DNA from 3 places in the Companilactobacillus metriopterae genome. Region 2 is predicted to be linked to each of the others. Evidence: predicted binding sites of a transcription regulator. Region 2 holds the regulator's gene; each other region holds the start of a gene.
What was found. Region 2 encodes HrcA, which represses chaperone genes, less so after heat shock. Its sites were predicted from a motif close to TTAGCACTCNNNNNNNNNGAGTGCTAA; they were not measured.
Positions count from the first base shown of each region.

Region 1: groES (co-chaperone GroES) is a predicted target of HrcA. The motif match lies at 1,200-1,226, and genes of this name have one in related genera.
Region 3: CS873_RS02970 (ATP-dependent Clp protease ATP-binding subunit) is a predicted target of HrcA. The motif match lies at 1,733-1,759, and genes of this name have one in related genera.

Region 1 is NZ_CP024610.1:1,374,184-1,377,476, reverse strand. It holds gene manA (mannose-6-phosphate isomerase, class I) at 1-477, shown strand, start outside; gene CS873_RS07035 (CPBP family intramembrane glutamic endopeptidase) at 514-1,131, opposite strand; gene groES (co-chaperone GroES) at 1,259-1,546, shown strand; gene groL (chaperonin GroEL) at 1,578-3,206, shown strand; gene CS873_RS07020 (hypothetical protein) at 3,251-3,293, opposite strand, start outside.
Region 2 is NZ_CP024610.1:1,100,387-1,103,679, forward strand. It holds gene dnaK (molecular chaperone DnaK) at 1-204, opposite strand, end outside; gene grpE (nucleotide exchange factor GrpE) at 227-769, opposite strand; gene hrcA (heat-inducible transcriptional repressor HrcA) at 784-1,830, opposite strand; gene ribF (riboflavin biosynthesis protein RibF) at 1,952-2,881, opposite strand; gene truB (tRNA pseudouridine(55) synthase TruB) at 2,892-3,293, opposite strand, start outside.
Region 3 is NZ_CP024610.1:612,003-615,295, reverse strand. It holds gene ptsP (phosphoenolpyruvate--protein phosphotransferase) at 1-1,246, opposite strand, end outside; gene CS873_RS02975 (phosphocarrier protein HPr) at 1,246-1,512, opposite strand; gene CS873_RS02970 (ATP-dependent Clp protease ATP-binding subunit) at 1,805-3,293, shown strand, end outside.

The DNA.
Region 1 (3,293 bases), 270 kb from region 2:
GTTCCTAGTGGTACAGTTCATGCCTTAAATAAGGGAATATTGGTCTTAGAAACACAGCAGAGTAGTGACACTACATATCGTCTTTATGACTATGACCGAGTAGACAAAACTACTGGTAAGATGCGTGAACTACACTTAGAACAGTCCAAAGATACAATCACTGTTCCTTACAAGAGACCACAGTTGGATATAGAGACTGTTGAAAAAAATGGCAATAAATATACGACATTTGTACAGCCACCATTGTCTCCTTACTTCGCAGTATACAAATGGGAAATAAATAATTCTGATGATTTTAAACATGAAGTTGGAAGCTATACTTTAATTTCTGTTTTGTCTGGTGAAGGTCAAATTACTATTGATAATAAAGATTACTCTTTATCAAAGGGACAACACTTAATTGTTCCTGCAACAGTTAATAGTTGGAAATTATCTGGAAATTTAAACATCATTGCCTCAGAATCTGGGGAAAAATAAAAGCGTTGAAACATTTAAAGTTTCAACGCTTTTTTATTATGCAAAATTAATCAATATAACAATTAAGTTCATTAAAATATGTGCCATCATATTTATGTAAATGTTCTTTGTTCTACTGTATATGAAGCATAAGAACAGTCCAATAAAGAAATATACTAAGAAGAAACTATCTTGATGTAAAAAGGCAAATAACAAGCTAGATAGTGCTGCAGACATACCAAAGCCTATGTATTGATTTAAATCAGTAAACATAAGTTTTCTGAATATTATTTCTTCCATGATTGGTGCACATACTAAGGGGTATATGACATAATATGGGGCAAATTTCATATATGTTATAAGATCTTGTGTGTTGGCAGATAATGAAACATTGAAGAATTGAACTAATATCTCAGATATCACAAGTTGAATAACTATAATTCCCAAAGTAGTAGCAATTATCCAAAGGAAAGATCTAGTAGGACTTAATCGTCTTTCTGTAATATCTAAAGTTCTAGATTTGGCTAATATATAGCTAGTTGCAATGATTGTGACTACAGTCATTGTTATAAAGTAAGGAGTTCCCACTATTTTGAATCCGAGTAATATAGTTGCGATAATACTAATACCCAAATATGTAAGAAAAATAGGTATCTGTTTTCTAAAATTATCCATGAAATACTCCTAAAATTATTTGTTTATACTTGAATCTTATCTGTAAAATGATATCATAAAAATTGTGATTAGCACATTGAACTTGAGAGTGCTAAAAAAGATATCATAAAATCTGGAGGTATTAAAATTGTTAAAACCACTTGGAGATAGAGTTATTGTATCAGTCGATCAAGAAGAAGAAAAGACTGTCGGAGGTATTGTTCTAGCTAATAACGCAAAAGAAAAACCTCAAACTGCCGAAGTTATTGCTGTTGGTGAAGGACTAGTTTCTGATAACGGAACAAAAGTTGCTTTAACAGTTAAAAATGGAGATAAGGTTTTATTCGATAAATATGCAGGATCAGAAGTTACATTTGATGATCAAAAATACCTAATTCTTCACGAAAAAGATATTATGGCAATCGTTGAAAAATAAAAAATACTAATACTAAAAGAGGATTTGTGAAATGGCAAAGGAAATTAAATTTTCAGAAGACGCACGTTCAAAGATGATGGACGGTGTTAATAAATTAGCGGATACTGTTAAAACTACAATTGGACCAAAGGGTCGTAATGTTGTTATTGAAAAATCATATGGTTCACCTGAAATTACAAATGATGGTGTTACAATTGCAAAAAGTATCGAACTAGAAGATCACTTTGAAGATATGGGAGCAAAATTAGTTGCTGAAGTTTCTTCAAAAACAAATGATATCGCTGGTGATGGTACAACAACAGCTACAGTTCTTGCCCAAGCATTACTTAATGAAGGTATGAAGAACGTGACTGCAGGAGCTAACCCAGTAGGTATCCGTAATGGTATCGAAATGGCAACTAAAGCAGGTGTTGAAGAGTTAAGCAAGATTTCACACAAGGTTGCTGGTAAGAAAGATATTGCTCAAGTTGCTTCAGTTTCTTCAGCAAGTGAAGAAATCGGTGATTTAATCGCTGATGCAATGGAAAAAGTTGGTAATGATGGTGTTATCACAATTGAAGAATCAAAAGGAATCGATACAACACTTGATGTTGTAGAAGGTATGCAATTTGATCGTGGGTACTTGTCACAATACATGGTAACTGATAACGATAAAATGCAAGCTGATCTAGAAAATCCATATGTATTGATTACAGATAAGAAAATTTCAAATATCCAAGATATCTTGCCAATGTTACAAGAAATTGTTCAACAAGGAAAATCACTTTTGATTATTGCCGATGATATTGATGGTGAAGCCTTGCCAACACTTGTATTGAATAAGATTCGTGGAACATTCAATGTTGTAGCTGTCAAAGCTCCAGGATTTGGTGATCGTCGTAAGGAACAACTACAAGATATTGCAATCCTAACTGGTGGTACAGTTATTACAAGTGACTTGGGTCTTGAATTGAAAGACACAACACTAGAACAACTTGGACAAGCTGGTCGTATTACAGTTACAAAAGATAATACAACTATTGTCGAAGGTTCTGGAGACGCAACACAAATTTCAGAACGTGTTGAAACAATTAAGAAGCAAGTTGAAGAAACAACATCAGACTTTGATCGTGAAAAAATGCAAGAACGTCTTGCAAAATTAGCTGGTGGTGTTGCTGTAATCAAAGTTGGTGCCGCAACAGAAACAGAATTAAAAGAACGTAAATATAGAATTGAAGATGCACTAAATGCCACACGTGCCGCTGTTGAAGAAGGATACGTTGCTGGTGGTGGAACAGCATTGATGAACATTATCTCAGGTGTTAGCTCTGTCAAAGGAGAGGGAGATGTTCAAACAGGAATTAACATAGTTGTTCGTGCCCTTGAAGAACCACTACGTCAAATTGCTGAAAATGCTGGTCTTGAAGGATCAGTAATTGTTGAAAGATTGAGACAACAAGAAAATGAAGTTGGATACAATGCTGCTACCGGTGAATGGGTAAACATGATTGAATCAGGTATTATCGATCCAACTAAAGTTACAAGATCTGCACTTCAAAACGCAGCCAGTGTATCAGCACTATTATTAACAACAGAAGCAGTTGTTGCTGATAAGACAGAACCAAATGATTCAGCCGATCCAATGCAAGCACCAGGTGCTGGTATGGGACCAATGATGTAATTTAATAAAATAAAAAACACTTCAGAATAAACTCTGAAGTGTTTTTATTTTTTGAAAATCGAAATAATTAAACTGTCCATTATTATT
Region 2 (3,293 bases):
TTTGATTGATGAAATTGTATCTGGGTTAGTGATTGCTTGACGTTTTGCAACTTCACCAACTTGAATTTCACCATCTTTAAAAGCAACAACAGATGGAGTTGTTCTAGCTCCTTCTGGATTTGTAATAATTTTTGGAGAACCACCTTCAAGTACTGCAACAGCAGAGTTTGTAGTTCCTAAATCAATACCGATTACTTTTGACATTAATATTAACCTCTTCTATTTTTTATTTTGCAACGACTACCATTGCTGGTCTTAAAACTCGATCATTTAACATATAGCCTTTTTGGAGTACTTCAACTACTGTATCAGCGGGATTGTCTTCAGTCGCTGGAACAGTTTGTACAGCTTGGTTAACAGTTGGATCAAATTTTTCGTTTTTATTATTTATTTCAATAACTTGATTATCTTTAAAAGCATTGATCAGATGTGTCTGAACCATCTCAATCCCCTTTTTCAATTGAGCACTTGCCTCATCATCGGCTTCAACTGTCAGAGCTCTCTCTAAGTTATCTAGAACAGGAAGAATTTCGGTTGCTAGATTTTGTCCATCATATTTTAGGATGCTTGCAACTTCCTTTTGATGGCGAGCTGTCATATTCTGCATTTCAGCTTGAGCACGTAAATATTTATCCTCAAGCTCAGATTTTTCTTCTTTAAGAGCTTCTATTTCTTCATTAGTTTCATCATTTTTAACAGAGTCATCTGATTCTACATCCAATTCTAATTCTTCATCTGTAGATTCGATTTTGTTTTCTTTATCTGCCATAAATTCCTCCTATATTATGAATCATCATACCTTGAATAATAATCCATTAGTCTTTTTGAGAACTCTTGTCTGAATTCACCCATTAAACCAATAAGTTGTGAATAGTGCATTTGTGTTGGTCCTAAAATTGCTATTAAACCTTTTCCATGTTCTCCAGCATCATAATTTGTGGTAATAAGACTATAATTTTTTAGAGTATCATTACCGAGCTCACTACCAAATCTAACAATTATTTCGTTGTTATCTTCACCAGTATCAAGTAACTGCTTCAAATCATCACTCCCATTAATCATTGAAAATAATGATTGAACATTACTGGAATCATAATCCTGCGCATAATTTAAAAGATTCAATTGACCATCAACAAAATACTTTTCTGACTCTGCTTTCTTAAACAATCCCGAAAGCATATCAATAAATCCACTATCAGAATACATGTATTGCGTTAATATAGCTGGAATTTCTGTTTGAAGTAATTTTTGAACTTGAATTAAAGGTTTACCGATCAATTTGTCATTTACAATTCGAACGATTTTTTCTATTAATTCTGAGTCAATTTTTTCATCTACTGTGTATATATTACTTTCGACATTATTATCACTTGTAACAATAATTGCCATTATCTGATGTGGATTTAAAGGGACAATTCTAAATCCTGTTAAGAGAATTGACTGCCCTTCTGGTCCCAAAGTAATAGCCGTATAACTTGTTAGATGTGATAAAATTTTGGCAGATTCCTGAATCAAATCATCAATTTGATGATATTCACGACCAAAATTCTGATCAATACTTCTAGAAATTTCGTCAGATACTGAAACTGGTTGCACCAAATTATCCAGATAATAACGATATCCTTGAACAGACGGAATTCTTCCAGAAGATAAATGTGTCTTCTCCAAATACCCTGAATCTTCTAAGGCAGCCATCTCATTTCTGATGGTAGCTGAACTTACCGAAAATGGTAAATTATTCATTAGTGTCTTGGAACCAACTGGTTGACCAGTATCTGTATAAATACTTACAACTTCGCGTAAAATAGCATCTTGACGTTGTGTTAGCATTACTACCAGCCTCCTTTAGCACTATTAAACCTTGAGTGCTAACATCCTAAAATATATCAATCTAAACGCTTTGTGTCAAGTGATTACACATAAAAAAGAAAGTTCATAATGAACTTTCTTTTTATTTAAAATATTCTTCTGTATCTTTTTGATCTTGATGAAGTTGATCGATTAACTCATCCATACTATTGAATTTCACTTCTCCACGCAAATATTTTAACCATTCAATTCTAATAGGTTCGTCATATATATCATCATGGAAATTTAAAATATTTGATTCAATTGTTAATCCTGTCTCTTCTTCAAAAGTAACATTGTAACCAACTGAAGTCATTGCTTCATACCATTTCCCTTTTATAAAAACACGTGTCACATAAACACCGACACCAGGAATCAGCTGATCCGCTGTTGGTTTAATATTAGCTGTGGGAAAACCCATTTCACGACCTCTTTTTAATCCGTGAACTACAACCCCTTGATTCTGATAGGCGTAACCCAATAAATCATTGGCCTCAGTTACTTTATTATTTTTAAGTAATTCCCTAATTTCACTAGAACCGATTTTTCTATCTTTATTATCAAGTCTAGGAACACTTATTACTTCAAAGTTACCTTTAGAATATTTAGGTAATAAATTCATATTAGCTATATCTTTTTTACCATATGTATAATCAAAACCAGCAACTACAAATTTTGCATTCATATCAATCATATATTGATTTACAAAGTCTTGAGGACTCAGATGAGCTAGTTCGTCACTAAATTCTAAAAAGTAAACGTCATCTACTCCTAATTCTTTAATTAGTTCTGATTTTCGACGCATAGTAGATAAATAAGTATAGTTTTTTTCATTTTGATAAACTACTCTTGGTGATCTATCAAACGTAATCAAGACTGATTCCAAGTTGTTTTTTTGTGCTAATTCAACACCCTTTTGGATTACTTCTTGATGACCCTTATGAATTCCATCAAAAAATCCCATAATCAAGACAGTATCTTTTTGTGGTCTTTCATTTTTTTTAATTGGATAACTTACGTAGTATATTTTCATATTTTTACTCTTAATTATTTTGAAGTAGCATAGTAGAAGCTACCCAAAGATTTTTACTGTGATCATACTTATATATTGCTTTTATTTTATCTTCAAAATAGAGTGCTACTTCGGAATTTTTATCACTATTTAGTTGCAACCCTACACCATTACACACAAGATTCCATTCATCATCGTTTAATGAATACTTTGGTAGATATGAAAGAACACTTTCTATTGAAGTTAAAAATTCATAATTTTCATTTTTTACCATCTCTTCTATTTCACTTAAATGATAAGTATTTTCTATCAAAATACCTGCACTTTCAACTCGTGTTAGTTGTGACATAAATGCTGGATATCCCAGTTTTTCACCAACTTGAACTGCTAGTGTTCTAACATAAGTTCCCTTAGAACAACGAACTCTAAAAGG
Region 3 (3,293 bases), 490 kb from region 2:
CTAACTTAGCTTTTTCTTCTTCAAAAATAGACTTAGCAGTTCTAAATTCTTGAAGTGTACCAATCATTGGGAACATAATTCTTAGTTCACCAAATGCTGAAGCACGAATCAAAGCACGCAGTTGAGTTCTGAAAATATCTTGTTGATCAATACTAATACGAATAGCACGATATCCTAAGAAAGGATTATCTTCTTCTGGTAGTGGTAGATATGGTAAATGCTTATCTCCACCAATATCCATAGTACGGACAACAACTGGTTTTCCATTCATACTTTCAAGAACTTTCTTGTAAGCATTGAATTGATCTTCTTCTGTTGGAAGTTGATCTGATTGCATATACAAGAATTCTGTACGATACAATCCGATACCTTCAGCACCATTATCAAGAACACCATCTAAATCATCTGGTGAACCAATATTAGCTGCTACATCAAAATGTTTACCATCAGCAGTGACTGTTGCTTCACTCTTTAGCTTTTTCCATTCTGCTTTTTCGGCAGCAAAATCAGAAGCTAATTTTGAATACTTAGCAACATCATCATCACTTGGGTTAACAATAGCCACACCATCGAGACCATCAAGAATAACCTGATCACCATCTTTGATGTCAGCTGTAACTGTATTTGTTCCAACTACAGCAGGTAGTTCTAATGAACGTGCCATAATTGCAGAGTGGGCTGTACGTCCACCAATATCAGTAATAAAGCCCCTAACAAATTTCTTGTTAAGTTGAGCTGTATCACTTGGAGTAAGATCGTGAGCAACAACAATAACTTCATGATCAATTAGTGAAGGATTAGGTAATTCAACACCAAGCAAGTGAGCCATTACACGTTTAGTAACGTCGCGAATATCTGCTGCTCTTTCTTGCATGTATGGATTATCTGTCATACCTTCAAAAATTGTAATAAAGTTTTGTGAAACTTCATCAAGTGCTTGTTCAGCATTGATACTTTGATCTTTAATTTGTTGTTCAACAGCACCTGTAAATTCAGGATCAGCAAGAATCAATTTGTGCGCATCAAAAACTTGTGCGCCTTCTTCACCCAATGATTCTTTAGCCGCATCTCTGATTTTTGTTAATTCATTGTCTGATTGAGTAAGTGCATCTTGAAGACGTTTAACTTCGCCATCAACATCACTAATACTCTTCTTTGAAAATGAAAGGTCTGGTTGAACCAAAAGGTATGCTTCTGCAGTAGCAATACCTTCACTAGCAGCTATCCCTTTGATTTGTGTAGACATTATTCAGCTAAACCTTCTTTTGTCATTGTTTCTGTGATTGCAGCAATTGCGTCAGCTTCGTCATCACCTTCGGCAGTAATAGTAATATCAGCACCTTGACCAACACCAAGTGACATAACACCCATGATTGATTTTAGGTTAACTGATTTTCCATCAAATTCGATGTTTACATCTGAAGAGAATTTACTTGCAGCTTGTACAAGCATTGTTGCTGGACGTGCGTGAATTCCTGTTTCTGCGATTACGTGATATTCTTTCTTTTCCATGATATAAATTACCTCTTTATTGTTTATTAAATTATGTAGAAAACTCTACAAATATTCATTTCTTAATTTACCATTTTCTTAAATTATTAACAACCTTTTTCATTACTTTATAACTCTCCAAAGCCTTATCAAATAAGTCGGTTAACGCTTACAGAAAGGCTTTTCAAGGATAATTAACAAAAAAATAACTTTCATAAAATAAAGTTGAAATTTTTAAGACTTAGCACTTGCAATTAGAGAGTGCTAAGTCTTATACTATCTTTATAATTTTGAACCGAAAGGTGGGATTATAGTGCTGTGTCAAAATTGTAATGAAAATGAAGCAACAATTCACTTATATACCAGTGTAAATGGCAAACGTACAGAGGTTAACCTTTGTCAAAATTGCTATCAAAAATTAAGAAACGAAAGTAATGAAGGTATAGATAATATGGCAGAAAACACAAATGGTTTTTCAAGTTTTGAAGAACTATTCAATGCTATGAACAATTCATCTGAATCACAAGGCTTTCAAGCTGGAGATCCTAATACGCAATCAGGTCGACGTGGTCCAAACGGCGGCGGCAATTCACTACTAGCTCAATACGGTGTGGATTTAACCGAACAAGCAAGAAAAGGTCAAGTCGATCCTGTAATTGGACGTGACGATGAAATTAAACGAGTAATTGAAATATTAAATAGAAGAACTAAGAACAATCCTGTACTAATCGGTGAAGCCGGTGTTGGTAAAACAGCCGTGGTTGAAGGATTAGCACAAAAAATTGTTGACGAAGACGTTCCTGAAAAACTTCGCAACAAAAAAGTAATTCGCTTGGATGTTGTTTCACTAGTTCAAGGCACTGGCGTACGTGGTCAGTTTGAACAAAGAATGCAACAACTTATCAAAGAACTTCAGGCAGATGACAATATCATCCTATTTATAGATGAAATTCATGAAATTGTTGGTGCCGGTAATGCTGAAGGTGGAATGGACGCTGGTAACGTTCTAAAACCTGCACTAGCTCGTGGCGAAATACAACTAGTTGGTGCAACAACTTTAAATGAATATCGTACAATCGAAAAAGATTCAGCTCTAGAAAGAAGACTTCAACCTGTTCAAGTTGATGAACCTAGTGTTGAAGCTACTATCCAAATTCTAAAAGGTATTCAACCTAAGTATGAAGACTATCACCACGTAAAATATTCTAACGATGCTATTGTAGCCGCTGCAGAATTATCAGCTCGCTATATTCAAGACAGATTCTTACCAGATAAAGCCATCGATTTGATGGATGAAGCTGGATCTAAGAAAAATCTTCAAACAAATCATATCGATATTGCAGAATTAGATAACAAGATTTCTGATGCGGAAGTTCAAAAACAATCTGCATTGAGAAATGAAGATTATGAAAAAGCTGCATATTACCGTGATGAAGTTTCTAAATATCAAAAAATGAAAGATAACACTAAGGAAACTCCTCTTGATGAAAGTATGATCTCTGAAAAAGAAATCGAAAAAATCGTCGAAGAGAAGACTAAAATTCCTGTTGGTGATTTGAAAGCTAACGAGCAACTTCAACTAAAGAACCTAGAACCAAACCTAAAATCAAGTGTTATTGGTCAAGATGAAGCTGTTGAACAAGTTTCTAAAGCAATTCGTAGAAATCGTGTTGGATTTAATAAGTCTGGTCGTCCTATTGGTTCATTCCTATTTGTTGGACCAACTGGTGTTGGTAAAACAGAATTAGCTAAGCAATTAGCTAAGGATCTATTTGGAACAACAGAATCAATGATTCGTTTTG